DNA from 3 places in the Kosakonia sacchari SP1 genome. Region 1 is predicted to be linked to each of the others. Evidence: predicted binding sites of a transcription regulator. Region 1 holds the regulator's gene; each other region holds the start of a gene.

Region 1 (10,227 bases):
TATCGAAGAAGGGATGAAGCGCTTCGCGGATGCAGTGGCGAAAGTGGTCAACGGTTAAGGCGGCGGTTAAGCCAGATGCCGTGATGCGGGCGCTGACGCCATGCTACCGACGAAATGGTATGCATGGTGTTCAGGTGCCCAATAATCCGCTGTAAATGCTGCTCCAGTGTGCTCATTGGCCCATGCGTTAATGTTTCCGGGGCTTCGAGAATATTCACATCTCCGGATCCTCCCGGCCCGTCATACTCCAGCCGCTGCTGGCAGCGCTGCAGGGCAATTTCGCAGGATTGCAAATAACGTTGCGCCAGTTCCGGCGTCAACATCGTATGTTCGCGCGCCAGCGTCGTCATCGCATTGATATGCTCAACAATAAACTGGCTGTGCGTTACCCACAGTTTCATATCTTCCAGATAACGCGTATTGAATCCCGGTTCCTGCATCGCCTGGTTTAGCGAGTTGAACAGGGCGTTATGCGCCTGGTTCACGCGCATTCGCTGCCAGGCAAGCGGTGTGGGCTGCGGGTTATCGCTTAAGATCAGGCGAATCGCTTCCTGATCTGTTTCCAGCGCATCGTGCGCATTCTGTCGCAGTAAGCCACTTTGCCACTGCGGCCACAGCCAGACCATGCCGCCGAAGGCAATCAGGCAACCAATCAACGTATCTATAAGGCGGGCGACAATAAACTCCTCACCATTTAGTGTCAGCAGCTGCAAGGTGTAGACGGCGGTAATGGTAAAACCCACCATCGCCCAGCCGTAGTTTTTCCGAATAATGAGATAACTGACCAGCGTAATCATCAGCATCGCCGCCAGCGTAAAACCGAGTGGAACATGAAAATGCAGCGTCGCCCCGGCAATCACCAGCCCGGCAATGGTGCCTGCCGCCCGGTGGACAATGCGAACGCGCGTTGCGCCATAACCGTTTTGCGTGACAAACATCACCGTCATCATGATCCAGTAGGGTTTCGGTAAATGCAGGGCGCTGCCCATCAGGCTGGCGATACTGAGCATGACGCTGATTCGCGCGGCATTCCGCAGCGCCGCAGATTTCAGTGATAAATAGCTTTTCAGCGCCGGGAAAAGGGGCAAGCGCCGCTGCTTTTCCGCCATCAGATCGCGGGCATAGAGCGGGCGCTGAGTGCGCAAGACGCGCGCGATACGGCTAAAATGCCAGGCGCAAAACTGCCCAACCGGGTTATCCGGGTGCTGGCGGGCGATTTTTTCCAGCGCGCCAATCTGCTTATCCATGTTGAAGCGCGTGGGATAGCGGTGATAGAGAATGTCGTCTGCCAGCACGCGCAGACGAGCGGCAACGGTTTGTGCGTTCCAGCGGATCACCTGCTCGGCATGGGTTTGTTCCACCAGTTTTTGCACTTCTTCCGGCTGATGCAAACTCACCGAAATGTGCTCTTGCAGATCCAGCCCTACCTGGAAAACCCGCAGTAGCCGTTTGTAATCGTTGTGTTTATTGGCGGCCAGCATATGCAGTTGTTGATAGCACTGGCTTATCATATCCACCGCTTTTTGCTGGCGGGCAAGCAAAGGCGGCAGGGCTTTTTCCGGGTCGGCATGCTGCGTCAGCAAGCTGTATTTCGCCTCGCAGTAGTCTGCCAGTTGCCGGTAGAGCAGGCTGAGAGATTCGCGCAGCGGTTGCTCTCGCCACATCCAGAACCAGAACCAGTTGAACAGCCCGTACCACAACGTGCCCAGCGCATAGATAAGCAGCGGCTCCCATACCGGCATGTTACCGGCAAGGCTGAGCGTAAAGATGGCGGCAATGAGCGAAGCCGGGAGCAGACGGCCGTGCAGTGCGCTGATTTCGGCGGTTACGCCTAAAACCAGCGTCAGCCCGGTGAGGATCAGCGGCAATGGAAGATCTTTCGCCAGCAGTAATTGCACCGCCAGGCTGCTGCCGGCAAACAGGGTTCCGCCAATGATCAGGCGTTTGAAAAAACGTTTATGTGGCGTATCAAGCCCGGCAATGTTGCAGCAGGCGGGAACGAGGGAAAACAGCAGACCTTGTTGTAGATGACCCGAAACCAGACCAATGGCCACAGGTAAACATAACACCAGCGTTTGTCGCAGTGCGTAGTTGATTTCGGGGTGATAAATCAGCCTGCGCCACATGAGGGAAGAAAAACGACGCAGCGCGTAAGCTGCGCCGTTTTACAGATTAACGCGTTCCGTATACGACGATGGTTTTACCGTGGGCGGAGATCAGGTTCTGATCTTCGAGCATTTTGAGAATGCGGCCCACAGTTTCACGGGAACAACCGACGATCTGACCAATTTCCTGGCGAGTAATTTTAATTTGCATGCCGTCCGGATGGGTCATTGCGTCTGGCTGTTTCGCCAGGTTTAACAGCGTTTGCGCGATACGGCCGGTTACGTCCAGGAAGGCGAGGTTACCCACTTTTTCTGAAGTGACCTGCAGGCGGCGCGCCATTTGCGAGGAAAGACGCATCAGGATATCCGGGTTAACCTGGATTAACTGACGGAATTTTTTGTACGAGATTTCAGCCACTTCACAGGCAGTTTTAGCGCGTACCCATGCACTGCGCTCCTGACCCTCTTCGAACAGGCCCAGTTCACCGATAAAATCTCCCTGGTTCAGGTAAGAGAGGATCATCTCTTTACCTTCTTCATCCTTGATCAGCACTGCCACTGAGCCTTTAACGATGTAATACAGCGTTTCCGCTTTTTCACCCTGGTGAATCAGCGTGCTCTTCGACGGGTACTTATGAATGTGGCAATGAGACAAGAACCATTCAAGCGTCGGGTCTGTTTGTGGTTTGCCAAGCACCATGCGCGATTATCCTCTGTTATAAGCTGTCTCAGACACAGGATGAGCCCCTACGTCTGGGGTTGCAATCTAAGCTTCCCGCATCCAGGGAAGCGGACCGTCAGCGTCATCTGCGGTCTCTAAAGTATGATGTCATGCATACATGCGTAACATCCATTTATCTCTGTAGCATCCAGAGTGTTTTAGCATAGCTTTTACCGCCTGTCTCCTGGTGTCTCGCTTCAGCATGACGCAGGTCGCCTTCCGTTGCGAGTTTTGTTATGTACGCGTAATCTGTAAAGAAAATTGCCACTCCGGAGTGAAGAAAATGCAGGCACGTGTGAAATGGGTTGAAGGGTTAACGTTCCTTGGCGAGTCCGCATCGGGCCACCAAATCCTGATGGACGGTAACTCCGGCGACAAAGCGCCAAGCCCGATGGAAATGGTGCTGATGGCGGCGGGCGGATGCAGCGCCATTGATGTGGTTTCTATTTTGCAAAAAGGGCGTCATGACGTGACCGACTGCGAAGTGAAGCTGACTTCAGAGCGTCGCGAAGAAGCGCCGCGCCTGTTTACCCACATCAATTTGCACTTTATCGTCAGCGGTAAAGATCTGAAGGATGCGGCGGTTTCCCGCGCGGTGGATTTATCCGCGGAGAAGTATTGCTCCGTGGCCTTGATGCTCGAAAAAGCGGTGAAGATCACCCACTCTTACGAAGTTATCGAAGCCTGATGCGAAAAGCCCGGCGGCACGTGGCTGACCGGGCTTTCTGCATTATTTGATCTTTTTGCCTTCCATCAGCCGTTGCACCAGCGGCGTCATAATCAGCTCCATCGCCAGCCCCATTTTTCCGCCAGGTACCACCAGCGTATCCATATGCGAGATAAACGAGCCTTGCAACATCGCCAGTAACCACGGGTAATCAATCCCTTCCAGATTACGGAAGTGGATCACCACAAAACTCTCGTCCAGTGAAGGAATGCCTTTCGCGGCAAACGGATTGGACGTATCCACCGTTGGCACGCGCTGGAAGTTAATGTGCGTACGGGAAAACTGCGGCGTAATAAAATTGATGTAATCCTCCATCGAACGCACGACAGAATCCATTACCGCTTCACGCGAATGCCCGCGCTCGCTGGTATCGCGGACAAGTTTTTGAATCCATTCCAGGTTGACGATCGGCACCACGCCCACCAGCAAATCCACATGACGCGCGACATCGTTTTGCGGCGTCACCACGCCGCCGTGCAGACCTTCATAAAACAGCACATCGGTTGGCTCCGGCAGCGGTTGCCACGGCGTAAACGTGCCCGGCACCTGGTTCCAGGGAACGGCTTCATCGTAGGTATGCAGGTATTTGCGCGCCTGGCCTTTGCCGGTTTGACCATATTCGCTAAACGTCTGTTCCAGAAGGCCAAAATCATTGGCTTCCGGGCCAAAATAGCTGATATGCCGCCCAAGATCGCGGGCCTTACGGATAGCCATATCCATTTCCGGACGGGTATAGCGATGGAAGCTGTCACCTTCCACTTCTGCCGCGTGCATATTGAGCTGGGCGAAGATCTTACGAAAGGCGAGGCTGGTGGTGGTGGTTCCCGCGCCGCTGGAGCCTGTAACGGCGATAACCGGATGTTTGGCGGACATAGCAACTCCCTGAATAAACGATTATTTCAGTATAGCCAGCCGCCATGTACCTGTTCAGTCGTGGAACTGCCCGCGCGGCATTATATTGACCGTCTCGTGCAGTTCCGACCACACCAGTACGGCTTCGCCGCGTTGCAGCTGCCGTTTAACGTCGGCGACCTTTTGCTCAAGTGAACGCTCATGTTCACCATAATCAGTGCCTTCGCGCAAGACAAAGCTCTCAATCAGATTGTCCAACGTCTGCGCATCAATCTCTTGCCAGGGAATAATCATCGTCTTTCCAGGTAAGCGGATAACCAGTCCGGAATGCGTTTTTCCAGCCACATTTCCGGGTGGCGCAAGGTTCCGCCAACAAACCCGACATGGCCGCCGTGTTCCGTCAGTTGGTACTCAATATTCGCCGGTAAATGCCCGGCATCAGGGATAACGTTGTGATCCATAAACGGGTCGTCTTTCGCGTGGATAATCAGCGTCGGTTTACGAATATCCGGCAAAACCGGCATTGCGCTACAGCGGCGATAGTAATCCAGCGCGTCGGCAAAACCGTGGATTTTCGCGGTGATCAGATCGTCGAATTCGCGAATACGGCGCAGCTTACGCAGCGCAGGCAAGGTAGTTGGCAGCGAACCAGGATAAGCGCGTAATTTGCGCGCGGCGTTCGCTTTCAGCAAATTCAACAAGTAGCGCTGATAAACGCGGGAAAATCCCTTATCCATATGATAACTGCAAGCTTCCAGCACCAACGGAGCTGAGACAATCACCGCTGCATCGACGGGCAAATTGTCATCGGCTTTTGCCAGCAAACAACCGAGCATGTTCCCACCGAGCGAATAACCCACCGCTGCGGTTGGCGCGGGCCCAAATTCCTGATGTAACCAGCGCAAGAACCAGGTGCCATCTTCGGTTTCACCCGAGTGATAAATGCGGTTCAGGCGATTCGGGATGCCGCTACAGCCGCGAAAATGCATCACCACGCCAAGCCAGCCGCGCTGCTTCGCCGCATGCACCAGACCGTGCGCGTAAGGGCTGTGCAGGCTGCCCTCCAGCCCATGAAACACCACCAGCCGCGGTTTATGTTTCGCCTGATTCGGCTCTTCGCTCCAGGCCAAATCAACAAAGTCACCATCCGGCAGCTCAAGGCGCTGCCACCAGGGTTCAAACTGGAGACGTCGACGTAAAATGCGTGGCAGCATCGTTTGTAGATGCGGATTACGCGCACCAGGCATTGGATGAAAGTTAAGCGAGTCTCCCTGATTTTCAAGGAAATTTGCAGGTGTAATATCTGCCATCTTGTCAATAAACGTAAGTAAATAGACGATTATTATACTTGTTAATAAATGGGCTGTTTAATACTTTGCTGCTGTTGTACCGTATATGCCTTTGCAGTCGGCCCGATAACTTTCTAAGAAATCTATTACTTTCATTGGATTACTGCCGTCTGCTTTTAAATCATTGAGGATGTATTAGATGACAGACAATACCTCGCGTGACCTTGCAGCGTCACCGTCCCTGGGCCAAACCATTAACGACTTACCCGGTAGTAAAGATTTAACGCCAGCCGAGCAGACGCAAATCCAAAATATTGTCGACGAGATTAATATTAACGACCCGGTGTTCTCGCTCTCTTTTGGCGCGAAAACTATGAATAGCATCTCGCAGTTCTCTGATTCGCTGATGCAAGAAGTCCGCGCAAAAGACGCGGGTGTTATCGGTGCGCAACTGACCGACTTGCTGATGAAAATCAAACAGGTAGATATCAGTCATTTTGAGCAGAAACCGGGCTTTCTTGCCTCGCTTCCGCTGCTGGGTTCGCTGTTTAATCGTATTGAGCGCACCATGCTGGAGTATCAGACGCTGGCGAAGCAAGTCGATACCATCACCGAAAAACTCAATCAGGCAATGGTGGATCTGCTGCGAAATATCTCGGTACTGGAGATCCTCTTTGAACGTAACCGCGATGTTTTCCAACAAATCACGCTGCATCTCATTGCCGGTAAACAAAAACTTGATGAGATAAAACGGAATGAAGTGCCTGCATTACAAGCTCAGGCGTCAGATCCGATGAATGCACAGCGTCTGCGCGACCTGATGGAGGGGATCCAGCGCTTCGAACGTCGTCTGCATGATTTAATGTTGTCGCGCACCATCGCTATGCAAAGCGCCCCACAAATTCGTCTGATGCAAAGTAACAGCCAATCACTGGCGGAAAAGATCCAGAGCAGCATCCTTTCCACCATTCCTGTCTGGAAGAGCCAAATCGCGCTGTCACTGTCGCTTCAGACTCAGCGTCAGGCAGCGAAACTGCAAAAAGACGTTGCTGATACCACCAATGACCTACTGCGTCGCAATGCGGAAATGCTGCAAACCGGCACCCTGGAAACGGCGCGAGAAGTTGAGCGTTCTGTTGTCGATATCGAAACCCTGCGCGACGTGCAGACACGCCTACTCAATACCCTTGAAGAGTCAGTGAAAATTGCCTCTGATGCGCGCGAGCGTCGTGCAGAAGTAGAAAAAGAGCTGGTCACGATGGAAAACGAAATGCGCACTCGCCTGGCTGATATTGCCAGCAGCAAGGCCGCACAGCCGTAAGATAAACGGAATAAGTTATGTTACAGAAATTACTCCTCCCCTTTGATCACATACGTGATAGCCGATGGATGCGCGTTTTTTTCCATCTGTTCATTTTCATTCTGGCAATGATGTTTCCCTCCTTCTTTAGTGCCATACCTACAGACGTCCAGCCTACTTTGCTGGAGAACGCACAGTGGAAAGGCGCATTAAGTACGCTGTACTGGTTTGCGTTCATCATCTTATGCAGGGGGCTTCTTTACGATCGCTCCTCACTGGTTATGGGCATCATCGCCGGAACAATATGGTTATTCTTTGGCGATCCGGCAGCCATGCCCTTCTGGGCGGCAATAACAACGTTGGTTTTTCATTTTTGCCGAAGCCGACACAGCCTCATGAATGTTCATGGGTGGTATCTTTTCATCGGTGTACTCATGTTTTTGTCCTACCAAAAACTTTTTGTTTTCAACGTTCCTCCCCTTTTCCTGATCCTGTATGGCTTGATGTTCGTCTCCCTCTTTTTAATAAAAAAATATGCGCAGTACATTGAAGTGCGTAACCAGCAGCGGCTCAAAATCAAACAAGCCCAGGTTAAGTTTGAAGAACAGCGTGAGCAGGAAGTAAAAAGTGCGTTGAGTAGGCAGATTTCTCGTCTGGAAGGCATCGGTCATCTACCTGCTGCATTAAAAAAAGAGCTGAACGTCATCACTAACACCGCGCGGTTAATTGAACTTTGTATGCAGAGAGATGAACGGGATGAACAGCCAGGACGGTTATTTCTCGAGCGTTATTTACCGATGGTTGAAACGATTGTTACTAAAGGGCTCTCACTCTCCAATCAGTTGAAAGAAGATCAGCAGCAACAGTCGCTTAACGAGCAACTGGAGGCGTTAAGAACGTTAGGTCTTGCCTTTCAGGAGAAGCACCAGGAGCTGTTAATAAACGATCAAACTGATTTAAAAACAGAGCTCTCCACACTGGATAAAATGCTAAAAACCGACGGTTACCGCAAGTGACCCTTGTGTGGTGCCCGCACTTTTGCGGGTGCCGATAGCGTTACCCATCCGCCAACAAATTCCGCGAAAACAGATGGATATCGACGCCCGGTTTGCGCCGCCATAAACGCGCTTTACGCGCGCCGGTCGCCACGCTTTCGCCGGTCTCTTCAAACATGCCAGAGGCTTCAAAACGGCGAATCAAACTTTTGCGCTGAATAGGCTGACCAAGGATTATCTCCGTCGCTTCCTGCAATTGCGCCTGGGTAAACGTATCGGGCAAACAGTAAACCGGCAGGAGCGAGTACATGGTTTTCTGCCGCAGTCGGTGCAGCGCCGCCTGAATTATCGCCTGATGATCAAAAGCCAGCTCAATAGTCTCCAGCTCGCTTACCGGCACCCATTTCGCATCACTAACGCTTGCGATATGCGGCGCGCAGGACCTCCACGAAATCAGCGCAAACCAGGCGATGGTCAGACTCCAGCCGCGCGGATCGCGCTGCGGGCCGGAAAAGGTATCCAGCTGTTCCAGCCACGATGGCGAAACACCGGTTTTTTCCGTCAGTTTGCGCAGCGCCGTGGCGCGCGTGGAATCATCCTGCGCCATATCGATAAACCCGCCGGGTAATCCCCAGCGTCCTTGCTGCGGCTGGCTGGCTCGCTGAACCAATAATACGCAAAGCACCTGCTGATGCAGCGTAAACAGCACGCTATCTACCGTCACCAGCGGTGAGGGGAAACGGCTGGCATCATAAGATTTCAGATACTCTGCTTCACTGATCATCGCTCACTCGCTCCTTTTTACACGCCACAAGTTTATCAGCCTGCCCTGGTGCGGCAAGTTAACTTTTATCTTATTAATTTTCATAGCGTTAACTATTTATTCCCTGAATGATTAAAAAAACGCTTGCCTAATAAGTGTCTTATGGACAATATTAAACGTGTCCAAGGGACACTAATTATTGAGTCGAGGTGAAAGATGGCGAGCAGAATCGAATTATTCATTGATAACGAGCAAGTTGCACTGAGCCATGGCGTCTTTCCGGACGGAGCCGTCTGGCTCAAAGTGACCGGCAAACTTCCGTCATTCGGCCAGCAGATGCGGGTGCGTGTTGCCGCGATGCGCGATATGAACGACTTCATGTTGCTGGCACAACTGGTGGACGCCGTTCGTCACGCCTCCGATATCGCCGTGAGCCATCTGGAGCTGGCGTGGTTGCCGTGGGCGCGCCAGGACAGGCATATGGTGCCTGGCGACAGCTTCGCGCTGAAAGTTTTCGCAAACCTTCTCAATACACTCAATTTCAACAAAGTTTTTGTGCTCGATCCGCACAGCGACGCCGCTGCCGCAGCCATCAATAACTGCGTGGCTATCTCCCAGGAAAGTTGCTTAATGCAGAGCGAAACCCTGCGTCGCGCCATTCGCAATCGCGAGCTGATGCTGGTCGCGCCGGATGCCGGTGCGCTGAAGAAAATCCATAACGTGGCAAAAGCCAGTGGCGCACAAGAGTACGCGATCCTCACGAAAGAGCGTGATGTCGCAACCGGAAACCTGACGGGCTTCGCGCTGGTGGCCGGAGACGTCGCGGGCAAAGATCTGCTGATCGTCGATGACCTTTGCGATGCAGGTGGCACTTTTATTGGTTCAGCCCAGGTATTGCGCGATGCCGGTGCCCGCAGCGTCAGCCTGTATGTCACGCACGGCGTTTTTTCCAAAGGGGTTGAGAACCTGCTGAATAACGGTATTGACATGATTTACACCACCACATCCTTCACCTCGCCTGCGCTTACTGATCCGCGAGTTGAACTGATCGACATTGACGCTATTTTCCGCGCTTAAGGGAGACAACATCATGAATATCAATCCAATTCTGGCTATCGACGGTTACAAAGTTTCGCACCGCGTGCAGTATCCGCAGGGAACGACGCAGGTTTACTCCAATTTCACGCCGCGCAGCGACCGCTTTTTCCAGTCGCCAGTTGCTGACGGCAAGCTGGTGTTCTTTGGTCTGCAGGGTTTCCTGAAGTGGTTTATGGTCGATCTGTTCAACGACGGCTTTTTTGCCCGCCCGGAAGAAGAAGTGGTTAACGAATACAAGCAGGTAATGGATAACTATCTCGGCAGGGACGCCGTGGCGGTCGATCACATTCGCGCTTTGCACCGTTTGGGCTACCTGCCGCTGCACATCAAGTCGCTGGATGAAGGCAGCAAAGTGCCGATGAAAGTGCCGGTTCTGA
Region 2 (10,227 bases), 1.5 Mb from region 1:
GCGGCAATAAAGGGCGTAAAACCGCCGCCGACCACGCTGGCGACCTGGTAACCGACGCCCGCGCCGCTGTAGCGATAACCCGCGCCGAACATTTCGGTGAACATCGGCTGCTGTACGCAAACCACCATATCGTGAGCGATATTGGCCAGCAGTAACGAGAAGATTACTACCCCGAGAATGGAGCGCGCTTCCAGTGCCATAAAGAACGGGAACGCGCTCAACGCGCCGAGCAATGCGCCGGTGATGTAGATGCGCCGCCGTCCATAACGATCCGCCATCCAGGCGAATAACGGAATGGTCAGGCAACTTATCCCGCCGACCAGCAAGCCGATATTGAGAAACAGCTCACGCGGTAAACCCAGATTTTGTGTCGAGTAGTTCAGCGCAAAGGCGGTGACGATATACATGGTCAGCAGTTCGCACAGGCGCAGGGCGATTATTTTCAAAAACGCGCCCGGATGGCGAAACAGCGCTTCAAATACTGGCGGGCGTTTTTTTATCTGCGCCGGCTGTTGCGTCTGCACTCGTTCAAACTCGGCGGACTCTGCCATGCCGTTACGCACCCATAGCGCACCGAGCACCAGTACAATGCTGAACAAGAAAGGCAGACGCCAGCCCCAGCTCAGAAACTGTTCGTTGGTAGTCAGGCTGCTGATAAGGGACACAAGACCTGTGGAGAGCAACAACCCGACGCCATACCCGACCTGAACGCCGCTACTGTAGAAGGCTTTTTTCCCGGAGGGGGCGCTTTCGACCGCCAGCAGCGCCGCGCCGCCCCATTCGCCACCAACGGCGAAACCCTGGATGGCGCGCAGGATGACCAATAATGCCGGTGCCCACCAGCCAATGGTGGCAAAAGAGGGGAGAATGCCAATACAGGCTGTGGCGATGCCCATCATCCAGACCGTCATCATCAGCATTCGCTTGCGACCGAGACGATCGCCGAAATGACCAAAAACAATACCGCCGAGCGGGCGGAATAAAAATCCAACACCAAAGGTGGCGAAAGCGGCGAGCGTGCCCATTGCCGGGTCTATCTGCGGAAAAAACTCGCTGTTAAACACCAGCGCAGCGGTGATGCCATACAGTAAAAAATCAAACCAGTCGACTACTGCGCCGGCGAAGCTGCCCCAGGCCGCTCGGCGGGCGCGATTGAGTGGCGGTGCCTCTTCATCGGGGCGGGTTGTGATGAGCGTGGAGTCCATAGTTGTTCTGTCCGTTCCTCAAAAATGCAAAATTTTCTAGTTTTAATAGGGAGAAAAGGTTACTCACATCGTACACAGCCAAAAAAAGCCGTTATTGAGACTACAGCGACAGCGGACAGGTGAAAACTCTTTTGCAGAGCGGGCGGCATGAAAGGGGGAATTTAACTCAGGGGGCGTTAATGCGCAGAAGATTATTCGGTTGTTGTATGATTTGAGTGCGTGGCATTCGGTCGGCCGATGTTAAACCGCAGGCTCCGTCTACAAAGCGTTATCTTCCTGGCAGATGCCCGACCTGTCATGCGCACTGGCAGGTCGGGCATTTGTGTTTTTTCATCGCGAACGGCATTTGCGACTAACGTGCACGATGAATAAGGCGTAAGGCGGCAAGGAGGTTATTTTTATCCGCTTCGCTAAGATTCGGAGCCATAATTTGTGCCGACAGCCATGCGGTGTCTGCTTCAGTGAAAGGACCGGTAAGCAACCGCTGGCTGATGGCGGTGAGCAACTGGCTATCCAGTTGATTTATCTGTTGCCGGGTTGCGTCCAGACTTCTGACAGTGCTGTTGGCATCCGGTGTGGCTAACCAGTCGGCCAGATAGCGATACTGAACGGCTTTGCTGGCATTCATCAACGCGCGGAAAAAAGGCTCCACGGAGCGGGGATCCAGACCCGCGTCCTGGGCATTTTTCACCGCTTCTGCCAGTACTTTTTGCTCCCGCTCAAGATCTTCTACGGGGGAATGGTGCTGTGCCTTATAACTGGCGACGTCTTTCATTATCAGCATGCGTTCATTGAGCGCAGATGAAAGTGTGCTAAGCGACACCGATGCGACGGAACCTGCAAAAACATTGCCGCACATGAACAGTGATGAAAGGAAAACAACCGCAGACTGGAACATCAACTTACCCTCCTGTCAAAACCCAAAAAAAAGCCGTTCTCGGGGAAGAACGGCGAATCGACCATCACGGCTAAAATCACTAACACGATTCATATTCTATTAGTTACGTTAATGAATTATTTCCTGACGGTCGTTTTATGTAAGTAAATGAAACGATGTAAATAAGGTACAAAGAATGGGGGGCAGCATGAAAATTGTGCTGATGCATTCGGGATGTACAATATGAGGCGCGGGAACGCCTGAAGCTATCGTGTCGATCAGGCTTAACGCTTGTTACCATTGGGAACATTCAGATGACAGATATCATAATCAGACTAGCTCGAAGCGAGCACCTGGCAGCGTTAAGAGCCATTGAACTTGCCTCGTTTGAAACGCTGCGCGAGGCGGGCGCGGTAAGCGGATCTCCTGTCGCTAGCAGCCTGGAAGATTTGCGCGAGCTATGCAGGAAAGGGATGTTACTCGTTGCTTTCGCGCCGGACGATATTCCCGTCGGGTTTGCCGGCGCCGTGATCACGGAAAACTGGCTGCACATTGCCGAAGCGGATGTTCACCCGAATTGGCAGCGGCAGGGCATTGGCCGACGCCTGATGCAAGCGCTTTTGTCGGCAGGCAAAGCGCGTGGTTTAAACGGCGCCTCGTTGACGACCGATCGTGATGCGCCCTTCAACGCGCCGTTTTACGCTTCGCTGGGTTTTGCCATCGTTGAAGGCAGCGCCATTTCACCCCGGCTAAAAGCGGTGCTTGCCGAGGAAACCCTCGCCGGGTTGGATCCAAAACGCCGGGTTGCCATGCAATTATTGTATTGAAATCAATGGGCGCAGTGCTTTATCCGCAAGCGTGTGCGGACGAATAGATAAACCATTGCTTAGCGCAGGCAGGCGATATATTTCTCACCTGAACGGCGCACAATTTCCGCAGCATGTTGCACGATCTCCCGCCCTTCAAACGCGCCGTAGAGTTTCGCGAATTTCACCGTATCCAGCCGGCGTGTCATTTCACGAACCGTCTCTGCCGGCAGCGGCAGCATATTCGGGTAGCTCCACATAAAGGAGACGGCATTTGCGCCCGGCGCGACCTGAACGATGTCGCCGGACAGCAGCATACCTTCATCACGCGCCCAGTGGAGAACGCAGCCACCGGCAAAATGGCCGCCAAGTCGCATGATGCTCACGTCTGAGGTCAGCTGCAGAGTGTCGCCGTCCCAGAGAGTAATGTGCGGGCTGTCGCGCATGATCCACTCGCGATCGCATTCATGCAGATAAATCGGCGCGTCAAACGCGGCGGCCCAGTCTTGCATGGTGGTGTAGAAATGGGGATGCGAAATAGCGATAGCCTTGAGCCCGCCCAGAGAGGCGATCAGCGTTTTTGTGGCGTCGTCGAGCGTGGCGATGCAGTCCCACAAAATATTGCCCTGCGCTGTTCTCAGCAGAAAAGCGCGCTGCGCAATCGCGAAGTCAGGCACGGTTTTGATGCTAAAGAGATCGCTCTCATGTTGTTGCCATTTATTGACATGCGAGGCCAGAAGGGCAGGGAACTCAACCCACTTCTGCCCAGTTACCGGCACGAACTGGCGCTCATCTTCGCAGATAGTGCACCGGTGTGGGTGAGTGTCGGTGATTTCATACGAGGTGCCGCACGCGTTGCATAAGGTGATCATTGTCGTCCTCTCTGTTGCGGTTACGTCAGTGATAAAGGGGGTTTTGCAGAGAATGGCTTCTTTTTGCCGGACGATGCCCGCGCCATTATTTGAATAACAACATCTTTAGCATGGCACATTGTGGCCGCGGTATGTGCTGGACAGTGCGGGCGCAACAGAGGAAAGCGCGATGAACGACTGAACGGTTAAGCGCGCAGCATCAGAACAAAGGAAAAGGTCAGCGCGGGATTTAAGGCGCGTTCGGTGAGAAGGTGTCGCGTTTTTCAGCCCATTTCAGCATCGCATCCAGCGCCGGGCACAGGGCTTGCCCCCACTCCGTAAGCCGGTATTCCACCTTCGGCGGGATCTGCGGATAGACCTTGCGCGACACAATGCCATCCGCTTCGAGCTGCCGCAGTTGCTGGCTCAACATCTTTTGCGAAATGCCCGGAATAAGTCTGCTGAAATCGGAGTAGCGCTGCACTTTTCCATCAAATAAATGAAACAGGATGACCAGCTTCCAGCGGCCTTCCAGTAATCGCAGCACCTGTTCGACGCCAAGCGCGGCGGTATCGGGGTATAAATCTTACTCATAAGCCTGTTACTAACTTTTTTGTGCGTTCTTGATGATTTGACACTATATGGTGAAAATGAGAGCACCGCAAACCGAAGGAGCCTCTCACCATGTCTTTATCATTACCCGACGCAGTTGCTACCTACTTCGCCATCAGTAATGGCGCAGATATCGCCAACGTTAATCACTGCTTTACGCCTGATGCCGTTGTAATCGATGAAAGTAAGACGTATCGCGGCCTTGAAGCCATCCAGGCCTGGCAACGCGATGCGCAGAATGCGTTTGAATACACCGTTGAGCCGATCCGGGTGGCTGATGACGGAACGCGGCTAACGGTAACCTCACATGTGGCGGGCAATTTTCCCGGCAGCCCGGTGCAGCTTAGCCATGCGTTCACCTTACTGGACGGGAAGATTGCCGCACTGGAGATCGTGTAATGAGCATGAATCTGAACTTACAAGGAAAACGCGTTCTGGTCACGGCGGGCACCAAAGGCGTTGGGAAGGCGGTTGTTGGTCTGTTTCATGACGAGGGTGCGAAAGTGTTAACCACCGCGCGGATCCAGCCTGATGAATCGTTAGCGGATCACTTTGTGGCGGCCGATCTGACAACGGTTGACGGTTGTCATCGTGTCGCGCAGGCAGTGCAGAGCCACTTTGGCGGCGTTGACATCATTGTTCACGTTGTTGGTGGCTCGACAGCGCCCGGTGGCGGTTTTGCAGCGTTAGGCGAAGAGGAGTGGCAACAGGAACTGAACCTTAATCTGCTGCCTGCGGTCCGCCTCGACAGAGCGCTTTTACCCGGCATGCTCGCGCAGGGTGCGGGGGTCATTATTCATGTCACCTCTATCCAGCGCGAACTGCCGTTGCCGGAATCGACAACCGCCTATGCCGCAGCTAAGGCTGCACTCTCTACCTACAGTAAAAGCCTGTCGAAAGAGGTATCACCAAAAGGGATCCGCGTGCTGCGTGTCGCACCCGGCTGGATTGAAACTGAAGCCTCTGTCGCGCTGGCCGAACGGCTCGCGCACCAGGCGGGAACGGATTACGAAGGCGGAAAGAAAATCATCATGGATTCGCTCGGCGGCATCCCGCTGGGGCGCCCGTCAAAACCTGTGGAAGTGGCCAGTCTCATTGTGTTCCTCGCTTCATCCTGTGCGGCGGCGATCACGGGAACGGAATATGTTATTGATGGCGGCACGGTGCCAACGGTGTAATCGCGACGGTCACTGCGCGTGACATCAACGCAGCGGAATGGTGTACGTTGGTGGCTGTTTATTCTCTCTCGCGAGCTGGAATGTGCGTAAATCGGGCGCGGAAAAAAGAACGAACGGCTAAAGGGAAGGCGGCAGCAAGTTGTCAGGCCAGAAAAGCAAAAAGCCTGCTTAAAAGCAGGCTTTTCTGAATTTGGCTCCTCTGACTGGACTCGAACCAGTGACATACGGATTAACAGTCCGCCGTTCTACCGACTGAACTACAGAGGAATCGTGTGAACGGGGCGCATACTACTGGCCCCGCACTTGAGTGTCAACACTAAATTTAACACACTGATTCAACTGGCGAATTAAAACACAGGCGACGTTTTAATGTACCTGTCGGGTACTGTCGTTATCGCAGCCTGCCTGCCCGCGCAAACGGCTTAGCGGATCCTGTCCATAGAAATGGCAGAAGCGCTGCCACAGCGCCGGGAAGCGGGGAGCGAACAGCTCTGGCGCGCTAAAGAAATACTCTGACAGCACGGCGAAACACTCTGCCGGATCGGTTGCCGCGTAGGCGTCGATGCTGGCCGCGCTTTCGCCAACCAGATCGATCTCATCCTGAATGTTGTCCATCGCGGCACGCAGATCATGTTCCCAGCCTGCCACTTCACGCAGCGGAATCAGCGGAATGCCGCTGGCGCGATCGCCGTTGCGCGTATCCAGTTTATGCGCCACTTCATGAATAATGAGATTGAAGCCGGAAGCGTCGAACGAATCCTGAATATCCAGCCAGTTCAGTATGATGGGCCCTTGTTGCCAGCTCTGCCCGGACTGAACCACGCGTTGATTGTGCACCAGACCAATGTCGTCTTCCCACTCGTCATCGACAACAAACGGCGCCGGGTAGATCAGCACTTCGTGGAAGCCATCGAGCCATTCAAGGCCAAGCTCCAGCACTGGCAGGCAAAACAGTAAGCCGATACGCGCGCTTTTCAGCGCATCCAGATCGAATCCTTGCAACGGAACCAGGCGTTTTTGCTGCAAAAAGCGGTCAGCCAGATGAACAAGTTTCTCCTGTTCCTCCGGCGACAAATTTGCTAACACAGGGGCATTTAACGCTTCTTCCCAGGGGTATTCTGCGCCTTCGGCAGATTCCCTTGTCTTCCAGGGCCACTTAATCATCGTTTTGCTCGCAAACTCGCCACTTGAACCAAATTAACGGGACAGGGTCTGTTAAAATGCCAAATTACCTGGCATCATGGCAACCATCTGAACGGAGAGATGCCGGAGCGGCTGAACGGGACGGTCTCGAAAACCGTAGTTGGGGCAACTCAACCGGGGGTTCAAATCCCCCTCTCTCCGCCATTATTCAAACAGTTACGCGCTTCGCTTTCAACGACTCCCGTCACAGTTGTTTTTTCACTCTTGCATTTGCACATTTTATAACCTTTTCTTAACATAATTGATAGAAATGATTGCCGCTTTTATCATTAATTTTTGGAGCGTTTCCGCGCGGTCTGAAAATGTCACTTTAAGTGCACTAATTACACTTTTTCTTATTAATTTTTATCCCGTTACGTCTGTTTGTCATTTACACATGGCACACTCATTCGCGGTCTGCGACCGTTGCGGGTGAGGGGACTCATCAGTCTCGCTGATATATCTTTAAAATTCATCAACTGACGATATGATGAGAGAGTTGTCACATTTATGTCGGGACAATTTCATTTCTTTCATCCCTTAACCCATGCGGAAAACCATTATGGACGATAAAGCGGTTCGCAGCCTCGGTGGCAAACTGGCACTCTGGGTGTTCTGGATTTTCTGCGTCTATTTTATCTGGACTGTGCTAAACGATATCTGGCCAGTCAGCCAGACAAATTTGCCAGCCGGGTTTACTACTGGCACGGTGGGAACCGCGACCGGGAACTGGCTGAACTCGTTTTTTGGCATGCTGGTTTTAGCCGTCGTGGGTGCGATACTGGGTGCTATTGCCTGGTACACCCGTCCGCAGGATCCAGATGCCTGAAACAGCAGGTAGGGGCTTTCATTAACGGGAACAAGAATGAATGTAATCGACTGGCAGCACCGTTTTGACCAATGGATTTCTCAGCATTTTAACCACGGCGACGCCGCGCATGACGTCTCACACTTTCGCCGGGTCTGGAAAACAGCACAAACGCTAATGCAAGGCCAACAGGTTGATGCGCTGGTGGTGCTCACCGCCTGTTATTTCCATGACATCGTGAGTTTTGCCAAAAATCACCCGCAGCGTCACCAGTCTTCAGTCATGGCGGCAGAAAAAACGGCGGCTATTCTCGAAAGCGAGTTTCCTGATTTCCCGCAAAACGCCGTGGCTGGCGTGCGCCATGCCATTGAAGCGCACAGCTTCAGCGCCGACATTGCGCCGCAAACGCTGGAGGCGAAAATTGTTCAGGATGCCGATCGGCTGGAATCGCTTGGAGCGATTGGCCTGGCGCGCGTCTTTGCCGTTTCCGGCTCGATGGGCGCAGCCTTATTCGATGGCGAAGATCCATTTGCCGCCGAACGTGAACTGGATGATAAAGCCTTCGCCCTCGATCATTTTCGTTGCAAGCTGCTGAAATTACCCGCCACCATGCAGACTGAACAAGGGCGTAAATTCGCCGAACACAACGCGGATTTTTTGGTGCACTTTATGGCGAAACTCAGCGCCGAACTGCAAGGTGATCACCAGCGCGTTGATGAAGAGGTGCTGCGCCGCTTTAGTTTTCATCTGGCCTGACGGAGACGCGCGATGGCGGATGTGCATGATAAAGCAACGCGCAGTAAAAATATGCGCGCCATCGGCACAAAGGATACCGAGATTGAAAGGCGGCTTGCCGCGTGTCTTCTTTCACTGGAACTCGATTTTCGTGTCCAGGATGCTGCTTTGCCGGGGCGACCTGATTTTGTGCTCGACGATTATCGCTGCGTTATCTTTACCCACGGTTGCTTCTGGCATCACCACACCTGTTATCTTTTTAAAGTGCCTGCCACGCGCACGGATTTCTGGCTGGAGAAGATTGGCAAAAACGTTGAACGCGATGCGCGCGATACGTCGTCGTTGCTGGAACTGGGCTGGCGAGTGCTGGTGGTCTGGGAGTGTGCGCTGCGGGGGCGGTTAAAACTCGGCGATGCGGCGCTATGTGAACGGCTGGAGGAGTGGATCTGCGAAGGGCAACAGACTGCGCAGATCGACACTCAGGGGATTCATGCGATGGCGGTTACTTCTCTGCCTCGCAAGGCGTAGCTACCGGGCGCGCCGGAAGGAGATATTTACCCAACGTCACCAGCACCACCGCCATAATAATGATGCCCAACGCCAGCCATTCTACAGACGAGAGATGTTCCCCGCCAAAGCTCGTGCCGAGCAGCACGGCGACAACCGGATTGACATACGCATAGCTGGTGGCAACGGCAGGCGAGACGTTGCGGATCAGGTACATATAGGCGTTGATAGCGATAATGGAGCCAAATAGCGCCAGATAACCGACGGCGAAGAAACCGGACAGTGGCGGTACTGCGCTTAGGCGCTCACCGCTTAATGCCGAAGCTGCTAACAACACAATGCCTGCGGCCAGCATTTCGATTGCGCCCGCCATCATGCCGCTCGGCAGTTCAATGCGCGAGCCGTATACCGAGCCGAATGCCCAGCTTAGCGAACCGACCAGAATCAACACGGCGCCCCACGGATTACCGCTTAAGTTCCCGCCACTATTAAGCAAAACAATGCCTGCCAGACCAATGGCAATGCCAAACCACTCAAGTTTTCGCGTCTTAATGCCGAAAAAGTGACTGAAACACAAGGTAAATAGCGGAACGGTCGCCACAACAACAGCGGCAATTCCCGATGGCACATTTTGGTGTTCGGCGACGGTCACAAACCCATTGCCCACCGCCAGTAGCAGCACGCCAATCAGCGCGGCATTAAGCATCGGACGAAGTGGCGGCAATTTATGGCCGGTCAGTAATAAGACGCTGGTCAGAATGACGCCCGCAGATAAAAAGCGTGTACCGGCCAGCATAAACGGCGGCCAGCTTTCAACGCCTATGCGAATAACAAAGTACGTGGAACCCCAAATAATATAGAGCGCGAAAAGCGCGCCAATAAGCGGTAAAACTTGCCTGAAACGCATAACCCACCACGGCAAAAGATAAGAGGCTTATAGTAAACGTTAAAACTATCGGGCTGGCGAGTGGTTAATTGCGTAAGGAGTGTTAAATTTTTGTTGACTATAAGAGGTGATTTTCGTCCCGGACTTTTTCCATCATACTGATAAGCGTGACATCATAAATTCAAAAGGAAGATATTTTGGCAGGAAGTAGTTTATTAACATTACTCGATGATATTGCGACGTTGCTGGATGATATTTCAGTGATGGGCAAACTGGCGGCGAAAAAGACTGCTGGTGTGCTGGGCGACGATCTTTCGCTTAACGCGCAGCAGGTCACCGGCGTGCGCGCCAACCGCGAATTGCCGGTGGTGTGGAGCGTCGCGCGTGGATCATTGCTGAATAAGGTGATTCTCGTGCCGCTGGCGTTACTGATTAGCGCTTTTATCCCCTGGGCCATTACACCGCTGTTGATGCTTGGCGGCGCGTTTTTATGTTTTGAAGGTGTGGAGAAAGTGCTGCACACGTTTGAAGCGCGTAAACATAAAGAGAGCCCGGAAGCCCGCCAGCAGCGTCTGGAAGC
Region 3 (10,227 bases), 1.3 Mb from region 1:
GGCTTTGTCGCCTTCTACGGTGATCAGAGACTGTTCAGCGGAGACTTTGTCGCCCACTTTCACCAGCACTTCGGTGACTTCAACTTCGTCGCCGCCGATATCCGGTACGTTGACCTCTTTCGCGCCAGCCGCAGCTGCCGGTGCGCTCGCCGCAGCCGGAGCGGCGGCCTGAGCCGGAGCCGCAGCAGGTGCAGCACCCGCCACTTCAAAGACCATGATCAGCGAGCCGGTAGAAACTTTGTCGCCGGTGTTGATTTTGATCTCTTTCACGGTGCCTGCGAAAGGCGCCGGAACTTCCATAGAGGCTTTGTCGCCCTCTACGGTGATCAGAGATTGTTCTGCCGCAACGGTGTCGCCCACTTTCACCAGGATTTCGGTGACTTCAACTTCGTCACCGCCGATGTCAGGCACGTTCACTTCTTTTGCTGCCGCAGCTGCTGGTGCAGCAGCTGCCGGAGCGGCCTCTTTCTTCTCTTCTGCCGGAGCAGGTGCAGCGGCTGCTGCACCATCGGCGGAATCGAAAATCATGATCAGTTTGCCCGTCTCGGTTTTGTCGCCAACAGAGACTTTGATCTCTTTAACAACGCCAGCCTGCGGAGACGGAACTTCCATAGAGGCTTTATCGCCTTCCACGGTGATCAGCGACTGTTCAGCTTCTACTTTGTCGCCCACTTTGACCAGAATCTCGGTGATTTCTACTTCATCAGACCCGATGTCCGGTACTTTGATTTCGATAGCCATTATCTCTTTACCTCTTACGCCAGACGCGGGTTAACTTTTTCTGCATCGATGTTGAATTTGGTAATGGCTTCCGCCACCACTTTCTTGTCGATTTCGCCACGTTTAGCCAGTTCGCCCAGTGCTGCTACCACCACGTAAGAAGCATCAACTTCGAAGTGGTGACGCAGGTTTTCACGGCTGTCGGAGCGACCGAAGCCATCGGTACCCAGTACGCGGTAATCATCAGCCGGTACGTAAGTACGAACCTGCTCGGCGAACAGTTTCATATAGTCAGTTGATGCCACAGCCGGTGCGTCGTTCATCACCTGAGCGATGTACGGAACGCGCGGCGTTTCCAGCGGGTGCAGCATGTTCCAGCGCTCACAATCCTGGCCATCACGCGCCAGCTCAGTGAAGGAGGTGACGCTGTACACGTCAGAGCCCACGCCGTAGTCGTTCGCCAGGATCTGCGCTGCTTCACGCACATGACGCAGGATAGAACCGGAGCCCAGCAGCTGAACTTTACCTTTGCTACCGGCAACGGTTTCGAGTTTGTAGATACCTTTACGGATACCTTCCTCAGCACCTTCCGGCATCGCCGGCATGTGGTAGTTTTCGTTCAGCGTGGTGATGTAGTAGTAAATGTTCTCTTGCGCTTCACCGTACATGCGTTGCAGACCGTCATGCATGATGACTGCCACTTCGTACGCGTAAGACGGGTCGTAAGAGATACAGTTCGGGATAGTCAGCGACTGAATGTGGCTGTGACCATCTTCATGCTGCAGACCTTCGCCGTTCAGGGTTGTACGACCAGAAGTACCACCTACCAGGAAGCCGCGAGCCTGCTGGTCGCCAGCCTGCCAGCACAGGTCGCCGATACGCTGGAACCCGAACATGGAGTAGTAGATGTAGAACGGGATCATCGGCAGGTTGTTGGTGCTGTAAGAAGTCGCAGCCGCCAGCCAGGATGCGCCAGCACCCAGTTCGTTGATACCTTCCTGCAGGATCTGACCTTTCTCGTCTTCTTTGTAGTAAGCAACCTGCTCACGGTCCTGCGGGGTGTACTGCTGGCCGTTCGGGCTGTAAATACCAATCTGACGGAACAGCCCTTCCATACCGAAAGTACGCGCTTCGTCGGCGATGATCGGAACCAGTCTGTCTTTGATCGACTTGTTCTTCAGCATCACGTTCAGAGCACGTACGAAAGCGATAGTGGTGGAGATCTCTTTGTTCTGCTCTTCCAGCAACTGGGAGAAGTCTTCCAGCGCAGGCAGATCCAGTTTCTCAGTGAAGTTCGGCTGACGAGACGGCAGGTAGCCTTTCAGCGCCTGGCGACGTTCGTGCAGGTATTTATGCTCTTCAGAACCTTCCGGGAAGGTGATGTAAGAGAGGTTTTCAACCTGCTCATCGGTAACCGGAACATTGAAACGATCGCGGATATAACGCACGCCGTCCATGTTCATTTTCTTCACCTGGTGAGCGATGTTTTTACCTTCTGCGGTATCGCCCATGCCGTAACCTTTAATGGTATGGGCCAGGATAACAGTCGCTTTGCCTTTGGTTTCACGCGCTTTTTTCAGTGCCGCGTAAACTTTCTTCGGATCGTGGCCGCCACGGTTCAGAGCCCAGATCTGCTCATCAGTCCAGTCTGCAACCAGCGCTGCGGTTTCCGGGTATTTACCGAAGAAGTGCTCACGCACGTACGCGCCATCTTTGGATTTGAAGGTCTGGTAGTCGCCGTCAACGGTTTCGTTCATCAGCTGGATCAGTTTACCGCTGGTATCTTTACGCAGCAGCTCATCCCAACGACCGCCCCACATCACCTTGATAACGTTCCAGCCAGCACCTGCGAAGATGCCTTCCAGTTCGTTGATGATTTTGCCGTTACCGGTTACCGGGCCATCCAGACGCTGCAGGTTACAGTTGATGATGAAGCACAGGTTATCCAGTTTCTCACGGGTGGCGATGGTGATAGCGCCTTTGGATTCCGGCTCATCCATCTCACCGTCGCCCAGGAATGCGTAAACGGTTTGTTCAGAGGTATCTTTCAGACCACGGTGTTCCAGATATTTCAGGAACTTCGCCTGATAGATCGCACCAATCGGGCCCAGGCCCATAGATACGGTCGGGAACTGCCAGAATTCCGGCATCAGTTTCGGGTGCGGGTAAGAGGAGAGGCCTTTACCGTGAACTTCCTGACGGAAGTTGTTCATCTGCTCTTCAGTCAGACGACCTTCAACGAATGCGCGTGCGTAGATGCCCGGAGAGATGTGGCCCTGGAAGTACACCAGATCGCCGCCGTCTTTCTCGTTACGCGCGCGGAAGAAGTGGTTGAAGCAAACTTCATAAACGGTCGCGGAAGACTGGAAGGACGCCATGTGGCCGCCCAGCTCAAGGTCTTTTTTGGACGCGCGCAGAACCGTCATGATGGCGTTCCAGCGGATAGCTGAACGAATGCGGCGTTCCAGTTCCAGATTGCCCGGGTATTCCGGTTCATCTTCAACGGCAATAGTGTTTACATAGTTGCTCGCCCCTGTGCCAGCTGCCACTTTCACACCGCCTTTGCGGGCTTCAGAAAGGAGCTGGTCAATCAGATACTGAGCACGCTCAACACCTTCTTCACGGATGACCGATTCGATCGCCTGTTGCCAGTCGCGAGTTTCGATCGGATCCACGTCATTTTGGAAACGTTCTGACATGGGGGGTATTCCTTATCTATCTAATACGTTGATTTGTCTGGAACCTGTCCCATTGCATTCTCATGCCTTTCGTTCAAACCACAAAAGTGCAATAAGACAGGTTCTGCGTTTAGTTGCCGCGCTCTAAAGTTTGGCGCTGGTGTTACAACTCTTCCGGTACAACCTGCACCAGAAAATCTTAATTCTTTCTCTGCTCTAACCGGCGAAGCGAGCGTTCACGACGGCTCTGCTCACGGCTACGATCCAGCAAAATCTCTTCAATAAACGCCAGGTGGCGGTGTGACGCTTCACGCGCCTCTTCCGGCTTCCCGGCCATGATCGCCGCGAAAATACTCGAGCGATGGTTGCTGACAAGCGGCAGCATTTCGCGGCGCGCGTAGAGCAATTCAAAGTTCTGACGAACGTTTTGCGCCAACATGGGCTCCATGCAGCGTAGCAGATGAAGCAGCACTACATTATGTGCCGCCTCGGTTACGGCTATTTGATACTGCACGACGGCACTGGATTCCGCGTCCAAATCGCCGGACTGCTGCGCTCGCTCAATGGCCTGGTGCAGCTCGCTGATCCGCGCTTTGTCTTCATCGGTGCTGCGCAGCGCTGCGTAATATGCAGCAATACCTTCCAGCGCGTGGCGGGTTTCAAGCAGGTCAAATTGGGATTCGGGGTGATCGGCCAGAAGTTCAACCAGCGGATCGCTGAAGCTTTGCCACAGGCTGCTTTGGACAAAAGTACCGCCACCCTGGCGACGAAGGAGCAGACCTTTCGCTTCGAGGCGCTGAATGGCCTCGCGCAGTGAAGGACGAGAAACATCGAACTGTTTAGCCAGTTCGCGTTCTGGAGGCAGTTTCTCGCCGGGACGCAACGTACCTTCGAGAATCAAAAACTCCAGTTGCTGCTCAATCACATCGGAAAGTTTTGGTTGGCGGATTTTGCTGTAGGCCATTGTTCCCTGTCTCTACCACTCGCCCGGAGTAAATTGGTCTTACCAATTTCATGTTCTTGACGCTAAAGTAACAAAGTATTCACCTTCTGTCCATACAGGTTTTGATTGAAATCAGGAAACCACGCACATTTTAACAATGTTACAGAAATGGCGTTTCAAAGATGTAACCTTGCACAAATGCCTCGTTTACCACGAAAGAGGCAGTTTTAACTTTCCTGAAACGCCAATTAAGGCATATGAACCGATTCAGTTGATGAATATATGAATGGTTATTCTTTTAATATGCATAAAACAAAGAAATAAGTTTATTGAAGAGGTAGATGGGGGTACGCAAAAATGGTTTCTTTTTTATCCGCTCGTCATCAGAGTTTCATAAAGCAGATGCATTCCCGCGCACTTATCACTATTCTGAGCCCTATGAAAGGGATTGACGAAAAAACACGTCGACATTTCGTAAACTAAAAAATACAAAAAACGGAATTTATTTATTACACGCAACCGCAGCGTACAAATAACAACCACACACGAGGTTTCATAATGGAAGGTCAACAGCACGGCGATCAGCTAAAGCGCGGCCTTAAGAACCGCCACATTCAGCTTATCGCGCTGGGTGGCGCTATTGGGACTGGCCTGTTTCTGGGCAGCGCATCCGTCATTCAATCTGCCGGTCCGGGGATAATTCTGGGTTATGCCATTGCCGGTTTTATCGCGTTTCTCATCATGCGCCAGCTTGGCGAAATGGTGGTTGAAGAGCCGGTAGCAGGCTCATTCAGCCACTTCGCTTACAAATATTGGGGCAACTTTGCAGGCTTTGCTTCCGGCTGGAATTACTGGGTGCTGTACGTGCTGGTGGCGATGGCGGAGCTTACCGCCGTCGGGAAATATGTGCAGTTCTGGTGGCCAGAAATTCCAACATGGGTTTCGGCCGCCGTGTTCTTTGTCATTATCAACGCCATCAACCTGACCAACGTGAAAGTGTTTGGTGAGATGGAATTCTGGTTCGCCATTATTAAGGTTTTCGCAGTTGTCGCGATGATCGTATTTGGCGGCTGGTTGCTGTTTAGCGGTAGTGCGGGTCCGCAGGCCACCGTGCGTAACCTGTGGGATCAGGGCGGCTTCCTGCCGCACGGCATTGGTGGGCTGGTGATGATGATGGCGATCATCATGTTCTCCTTCGGTGGTCTGGAGCTGGTGGGGATCACCGCCGCAGAAGCCGATAACCCGGAACAAAGCATTCCGAAAGCCACCAACCAGGTTATCTACCGTATTCTGATCTTCTATGTGGGTTCGCTGGCCGTGCTGCTCTCCCTGCTGCCGTGGACGCGCGTTACTGCTGATACCAGCCCGTTTGTGCTGATCTTCCATGAACTGGGCGACTCGTTTGTGGCCAATGCGTTGAACATTGTGGTGCTGACTGCCGCGCTGTCGGTTTATAACAGCTGCGTGTACTGCAACAGCCGTATGCTGTTCGGTCTGGCGAAACAGGGCAACGCGCCGAAAATGCTGCAACAAGTGGATAAACGCGGCGTGCCGGTGAACACCATCATCACCTCTGCGCTGTTTACCGCGCTGTGCGTGCTGATCAACTACTTAGCCCCGGAATCCGCGTTTGGTCTGCTGATGGCGCTGGTGGTTTCCGCGCTGGTGATCAACTGGGCGATGATTAGCCTGGCGCACATGCGTTTTCGCCGCGCCAAGCAGCAGCAAGGGGTTACGCCGCGCTTCCCGGCGCTGTTCTACCCGCTGGGGAACTGGATCTGCCTGATCTTTATGGCAGCGGTACTGGTGATCATGCTGATGACAGACGGCATGGCGATCTCCGTCTACCTGATCCCGGTGTGGATTGCCATCCTCGGCGTCGGCTACCTGCTGAAGCAGAAAAACGCCAATGCCGTGAAAGCGAATTAATCCTTATTCGTTCTGCCCTCTCCCGACCGGGAGAGGGTTGTTATCACTGTGTTACCTTCCTCACACTTTCCTTTCCATAGCCATTTTGTCCATCTCTGCGGCCTGATCCTGCTACGCAAACAAAAACTTACAGACAAATACTTCATGCCATATCTCAAAGGGAGAACCGGCAATGGACAACAAACTGTCTGTTAAAGAAAAGATTGGCTATGGCATGGGCGACGCCGGATGCAACATCATCTTTGGCGCTATCATGCTGTTTGTTAACTATTTCTATACTGATATCTTCGGCCTCGCACCTGCGCTGGTTGGGGTATTACTGCTGTCGATTCGCGTGATTGATGCGGTGACTGACCCGCTAATGGGAGCGCTTGCTGATCGGACACAAAGTAAATATGGCCGTTTTCGCCCGTGGCTGTTGTGGATAGCCGTACCTTACGCCGTTTTCAGCGTGCTGATGTTCACCACGCCGGAGTGGACTTATAACAGCAAAGTTATCTATGCCTTTGTCACCTATTTCCTGTTGTCGCTGACGTATACCGCGATCAATATCCCCTACTGCTCGCTGGGCGGTGTGATCACCAACGACCCGAAAGAGCGCGTTGCCTGCCAGTCGTATCGCTTTGTGATGGTCGGCATTGCAACCCTGCTGTTGTCGCTCACGCTGCTGCCGATGGCCGAGTGGTTCGGCGGTGCGGATAAAGCCAAAGGCTACCAGATGGCAATGACGGTGCTGGCGTTTATCGGTATGTGCATGTTCCTGTTCTGTTTTGCCACCGTGCGCGAACGTATCCGCCCGGCGGTGCCAACCAATGACGATCTGAAAAAAGATTTCAAAGATGTGTGGAAAAACGATCAGTGGGTGCGCATCTTGTTGCTGACGCTCTGCAACGTTTGCCCTGGTTTTATCCGCATGGCGGCCACCATGTATTATGTCACCTGGGTGATGGGGGAAAGCACCCATTTCGCGACGATGTTTATTAGCCTTGGTGTGGTCGGCATGATGCTCGGCAGTATGCTGGCAAAAGTGCTGACCGACCGCTGGTGCAAACTGAAAGTCTTCTTCTGGACCAATATCGTGCTGGCGTTTTTCTCCTGCGCCTTTTACTTCTTTGACCCGCACGCCACGGTGCTGATTGTGGTGCTCTACTTCCTGCTCAACATTCTGCATCAGATCCCTTCCCCGCTGCACTGGTCGCTGATGGCGGATGTCGATGATTACGGCGAGTGGAAAACCGGTAAACGCATTACCGGTATGAGCTTCTCCGGCAACCTGTTCTTCCTGAAAGTGGGCCTGGCAGTTGCCGGGGCGATGGTCGGTTTCCTGCTCTCCTGGTACGGCTATGACGCCGGAGCCAAACAGCAAAGCGCCAGCGCCATTAACGGCATTATGCTGCTGTTTACCATTATTCCGGGCGTGGGCTACCTGATCACCGCAGGCGTGGTGCGCCTGCTGAAAGTCGACCGTGAATTGATGAAACAGATCCAGGCGGATCTGGAAAAACGCCGCGTCAACTACCATGAACTGACGGAAAATCAGCCTTTACCGGCGGGCGATAACGTAAGGAATGCATAATGAATACCTGGCCGAACCCGTTTATTGAACAGCGTGCCGATCCGTTTATCCTGCACCATCAAGGCGAGTACTACTTTGTAGCCTCGGTGCCGGAATATGACCGACTGGAGATCCGCCGTGCCGCCACGCTGGAAGGTCTGCGTCACGCGCAGGCAAGCGTAGTCTGGCGTAAACCGCAAAGCGGGCCGATGAGCGAGCTTATCTGGGCGCCGGAACTGCATCACATTGATGGTAAATGGTATTTATATTTTGCCGCGACATGGACTAAGGCGCTGGATGCGCTGAATATGTTCCAGCATCGCATGTTTGTGCTGGAGTGTGCCGATGCCGATGCCGATCCGCTCAGCGGTCGCTGGGTCGAAAAAGGCCAGGTAAAAACGCCTTTCGATACCTTTGCGCTCGATGCAACCACCTTTGAGCATCAGGGGAAACGCTGGTATTTATGGGCGCAAAAAGCGCCGGATATTGCCGGTAACTCTAATCTTTACCTGGCGGAAATGGAAAATCCGTGGACGCTGAAAGGCGAACCGGTCATGTTAAGCAAACCAGAGTTTGACTGGGAGTGTCGTGGTTTTCTGGTCAATGAAGGCCCGGCGGTATTGTTTCACGGCGATAAACTTTTTGTGAGTTATTCCGCCAGCGCCACCGACGAAAACTACTGTATGGGCTTGTTGTGGATTGATATCAACGCCAATCCGCAGGATCCCAAAAACTGGTATAAATCGCCGCAGCCGGTGTTTAAAACCAGTTATGAAAACCGCCAGTACGGCCCGGGGCACAACAGCTTTACGCAAACGCCGGAAGGGGAAGATGTGCTGGTCTACCACGCACGTAACTACACCGAAATTGAAGGCGATCCGCTTTACGATCCCAATCGCCATACCCGCCTGAAAACCATCCGCTGGCAAGAAAACGGGATGCCCGATTTCGGCATCCCGGCAGCGGATAATCAGTGATACTGCGGCACGCGGTTAAATCAGCGTGCCGTAAATCGTTAACAACGCCACCACGACCACCAGCACCAGCGACGTTTTCTTCGCCATTGAGACAGCGGCTTTCGGCGTTTCGACTTTATCGGTGTGCGGCTCGCGCGCCAGCGAGAACTGCGCAAGACGCGTCAGCACCTGGTACTGCGAAGTATGACGATCACCCAACGAGGCAAACCAGGCCGGGAGCGCTTTTTCTCCGTGCCCGACCAGTGCATAAACCACGCCCGCGAGGCGTACCGGTACCCAATCCAGCAGATGCAAAATCGCATCAATGCCCGACTGCTGACGTTCGTTTGGCGTTTTGTAACGCGCCAGCCAGTATTGCCACGCACGCAGTGAGGCATACCCCACCAGCAATACGGGCCCCCACGACGCACCAACGATAAACCAAAACATTGGCGCGAGATAAAAACGGAAGTTGATCCACACCAGCGCGTTTTGCAACTCGCGCAGAAACTCGCGCTCGTCGCAGCCTGGCGGTACACCGTGGATCAGCGTCAACTCATTCGCCATTGCCGTGTGAGCATGGGCGTCATTGCGCGCTGCCGCTTTCAGATAGGCGTGATAATGGAGCCGCACTTTACCCGCGCCGATACACAACACGCCGAACAAAATCCATACCACCAGCAGCGGAACATTGAAAAACAGCCCATACAAGGCACGCAAAATCAGGAAGGTAACCAGCATCGCCAGCGCGGTCATCAGCAACGTTCTGAACATGGAGTAGTGTTTTACCCGCCGGAACAGCACTTCCATCCGATGATCCAGTTGCCAGTGCTCGCCCAGTTTAAACAGCCGTTCTGCTACTAACACCAGCAACAGAGTGAATAACGTCATGGCATCTCCTTTTCTGACATACCGGCAACCAACGCACGGAACCTTGCCCAATCAAAAGCCGGCCCGGGATCGGTCTTGCGTTCGGGGGCGATATCGCTATGCCCGGTCATATTGTCGGCAATCGACGGGTAAAGCTCAATCACCGTTCGAGTCACTGCCGCCAGTTGGCGGTATTGCACATCGGTATAAGGCAGATGATCGGTGCCTTCGAGCTCGATACCAATGGAAAAATCGTTACAGCGTTCCCGTCCATGATACGAAGAGACGCCCGCATGCCAGGCGCGTTTATCGAAAGGCACATACTGCACAATTTCACCGTCGCGGCGAATCAGGCAGTGCGCGGAAACACGCAGATGAACAATCTCTTCGAAGAAGGGATCGGCACTGGCATCCAGCGTGCCGGTGAACAGCGCGTCTATCCACGGGCCGCCAAATTTACCGGGGGGCAAGCTAATATTATGTACCACCAGTAATGAAGGCTGTTCATCGTCCGGGCGGCAATCAAAATGGGGAGACGGCACATGCCGCGCCTCAACCAGCCAGCCCTTGCGTAAC

The links. Region 1 encodes CRP, which controls carbon source genes, mostly activating them, when cyclic AMP is high. Its sites were predicted from a motif close to ATGTGANNNNNNTCACAT; they were not measured.
Region 2: drpB (cell division protein DrpB) is a predicted target of CRP. The motif match lies at 7,202-7,219, and genes of this name have one in related genera.
Region 3: C813_RS41990 (glycoside-pentoside-hexuronide (GPH):cation symporter) is a predicted target of CRP. The motif match lies at 6,319-6,336, and genes of this name have one in related genera.

The regions. Positions count from the first base shown of each region.
Region 1 covers NZ_CP007215.2:390,069-400,295, forward strand. Annotated here, with positions in the region: gene argD (bifunctional acetylornithine/succinyldiaminopimelate transaminase) at 1-58, shown strand, start outside; gene C813_RS24755 (YccS/YhfK family putative transporter) at 48-2,126, opposite strand; gene crp (cAMP-activated global transcriptional regulator CRP) at 2,173-2,805, opposite strand; gene C813_RS24765 (OsmC family protein) at 3,110-3,514, shown strand; gene C813_RS24770 (phosphoribulokinase) at 3,557-4,426, opposite strand; gene C813_RS24775 (YheU family protein) at 4,481-4,699, opposite strand; gene C813_RS24780 (hydrolase) at 4,696-5,715, opposite strand; gene C813_RS24785 (toxic anion resistance protein) at 5,894-7,015, shown strand; gene C813_RS24790 (hypothetical protein) at 7,033-8,010, shown strand; gene C813_RS24795 (NUDIX hydrolase) at 8,051-8,773, opposite strand; gene prs (ribose-phosphate diphosphokinase) at 8,969-9,829, shown strand; gene C813_RS24805 (nicotinate phosphoribosyltransferase) at 9,843-10,227, shown strand, end outside.
Region 2 covers NZ_CP007215.2:1,841,725-1,851,951, forward strand. Annotated here, with positions in the region: gene shiA (shikimate transporter) at 1-1,205, opposite strand, end outside; gene C813_RS31705 (chorismate mutase) at 1,558-2,103, opposite strand; gene C813_RS31710 (GNAT family N-acetyltransferase) at 2,397-2,909, shown strand; gene C813_RS31715 (MBL fold metallo-hydrolase) at 2,969-3,760, opposite strand; partial or broken gene C813_RS31720 (winged helix-turn-helix transcriptional regulator) at 3,990-4,333, opposite strand; gene C813_RS31725 (nuclear transport factor 2 family protein) at 4,424-4,750, shown strand; gene C813_RS31730 (SDR family oxidoreductase) at 4,750-5,529, shown strand; tRNA gene C813_RS31735 (tRNA-Asn) at 5,721-5,796, opposite strand; gene mtfA (DgsA anti-repressor MtfA) at 5,896-6,693, opposite strand; tRNA gene C813_RS31745 (tRNA-Ser) at 6,787-6,876, shown strand; gene drpB (cell division protein DrpB) at 7,274-7,540, shown strand; gene C813_RS31755 (phosphohydrolase) at 7,577-8,275, shown strand; gene C813_RS31760 (very short patch repair endonuclease) at 8,288-8,782, shown strand; gene yedA (drug/metabolite exporter YedA) at 8,757-9,668, opposite strand; gene C813_RS31770 (DUF808 domain-containing protein) at 9,845-10,227, shown strand, end outside.
Region 3 covers NZ_CP007215.2:4,012,661-4,022,887, forward strand. Annotated here, with positions in the region: gene aceF (pyruvate dehydrogenase complex dihydrolipoyllysine-residue acetyltransferase) at 1-741, opposite strand, end outside; gene aceE (pyruvate dehydrogenase (acetyl-transferring), homodimeric type) at 756-3,419, opposite strand; gene pdhR (pyruvate dehydrogenase complex transcriptional repressor PdhR) at 3,598-4,362, opposite strand; gene aroP (aromatic amino acid transporter AroP) at 4,897-6,270, shown strand; gene C813_RS41990 (glycoside-pentoside-hexuronide (GPH):cation symporter) at 6,443-7,846, shown strand; gene C813_RS41995 (glycoside hydrolase family 43 protein) at 7,846-8,802, shown strand; gene ampE (beta-lactamase regulator AmpE) at 8,818-9,672, opposite strand; gene ampD (1,6-anhydro-N-acetylmuramyl-L-alanine amidase AmpD) at 9,669-10,227, opposite strand, start outside.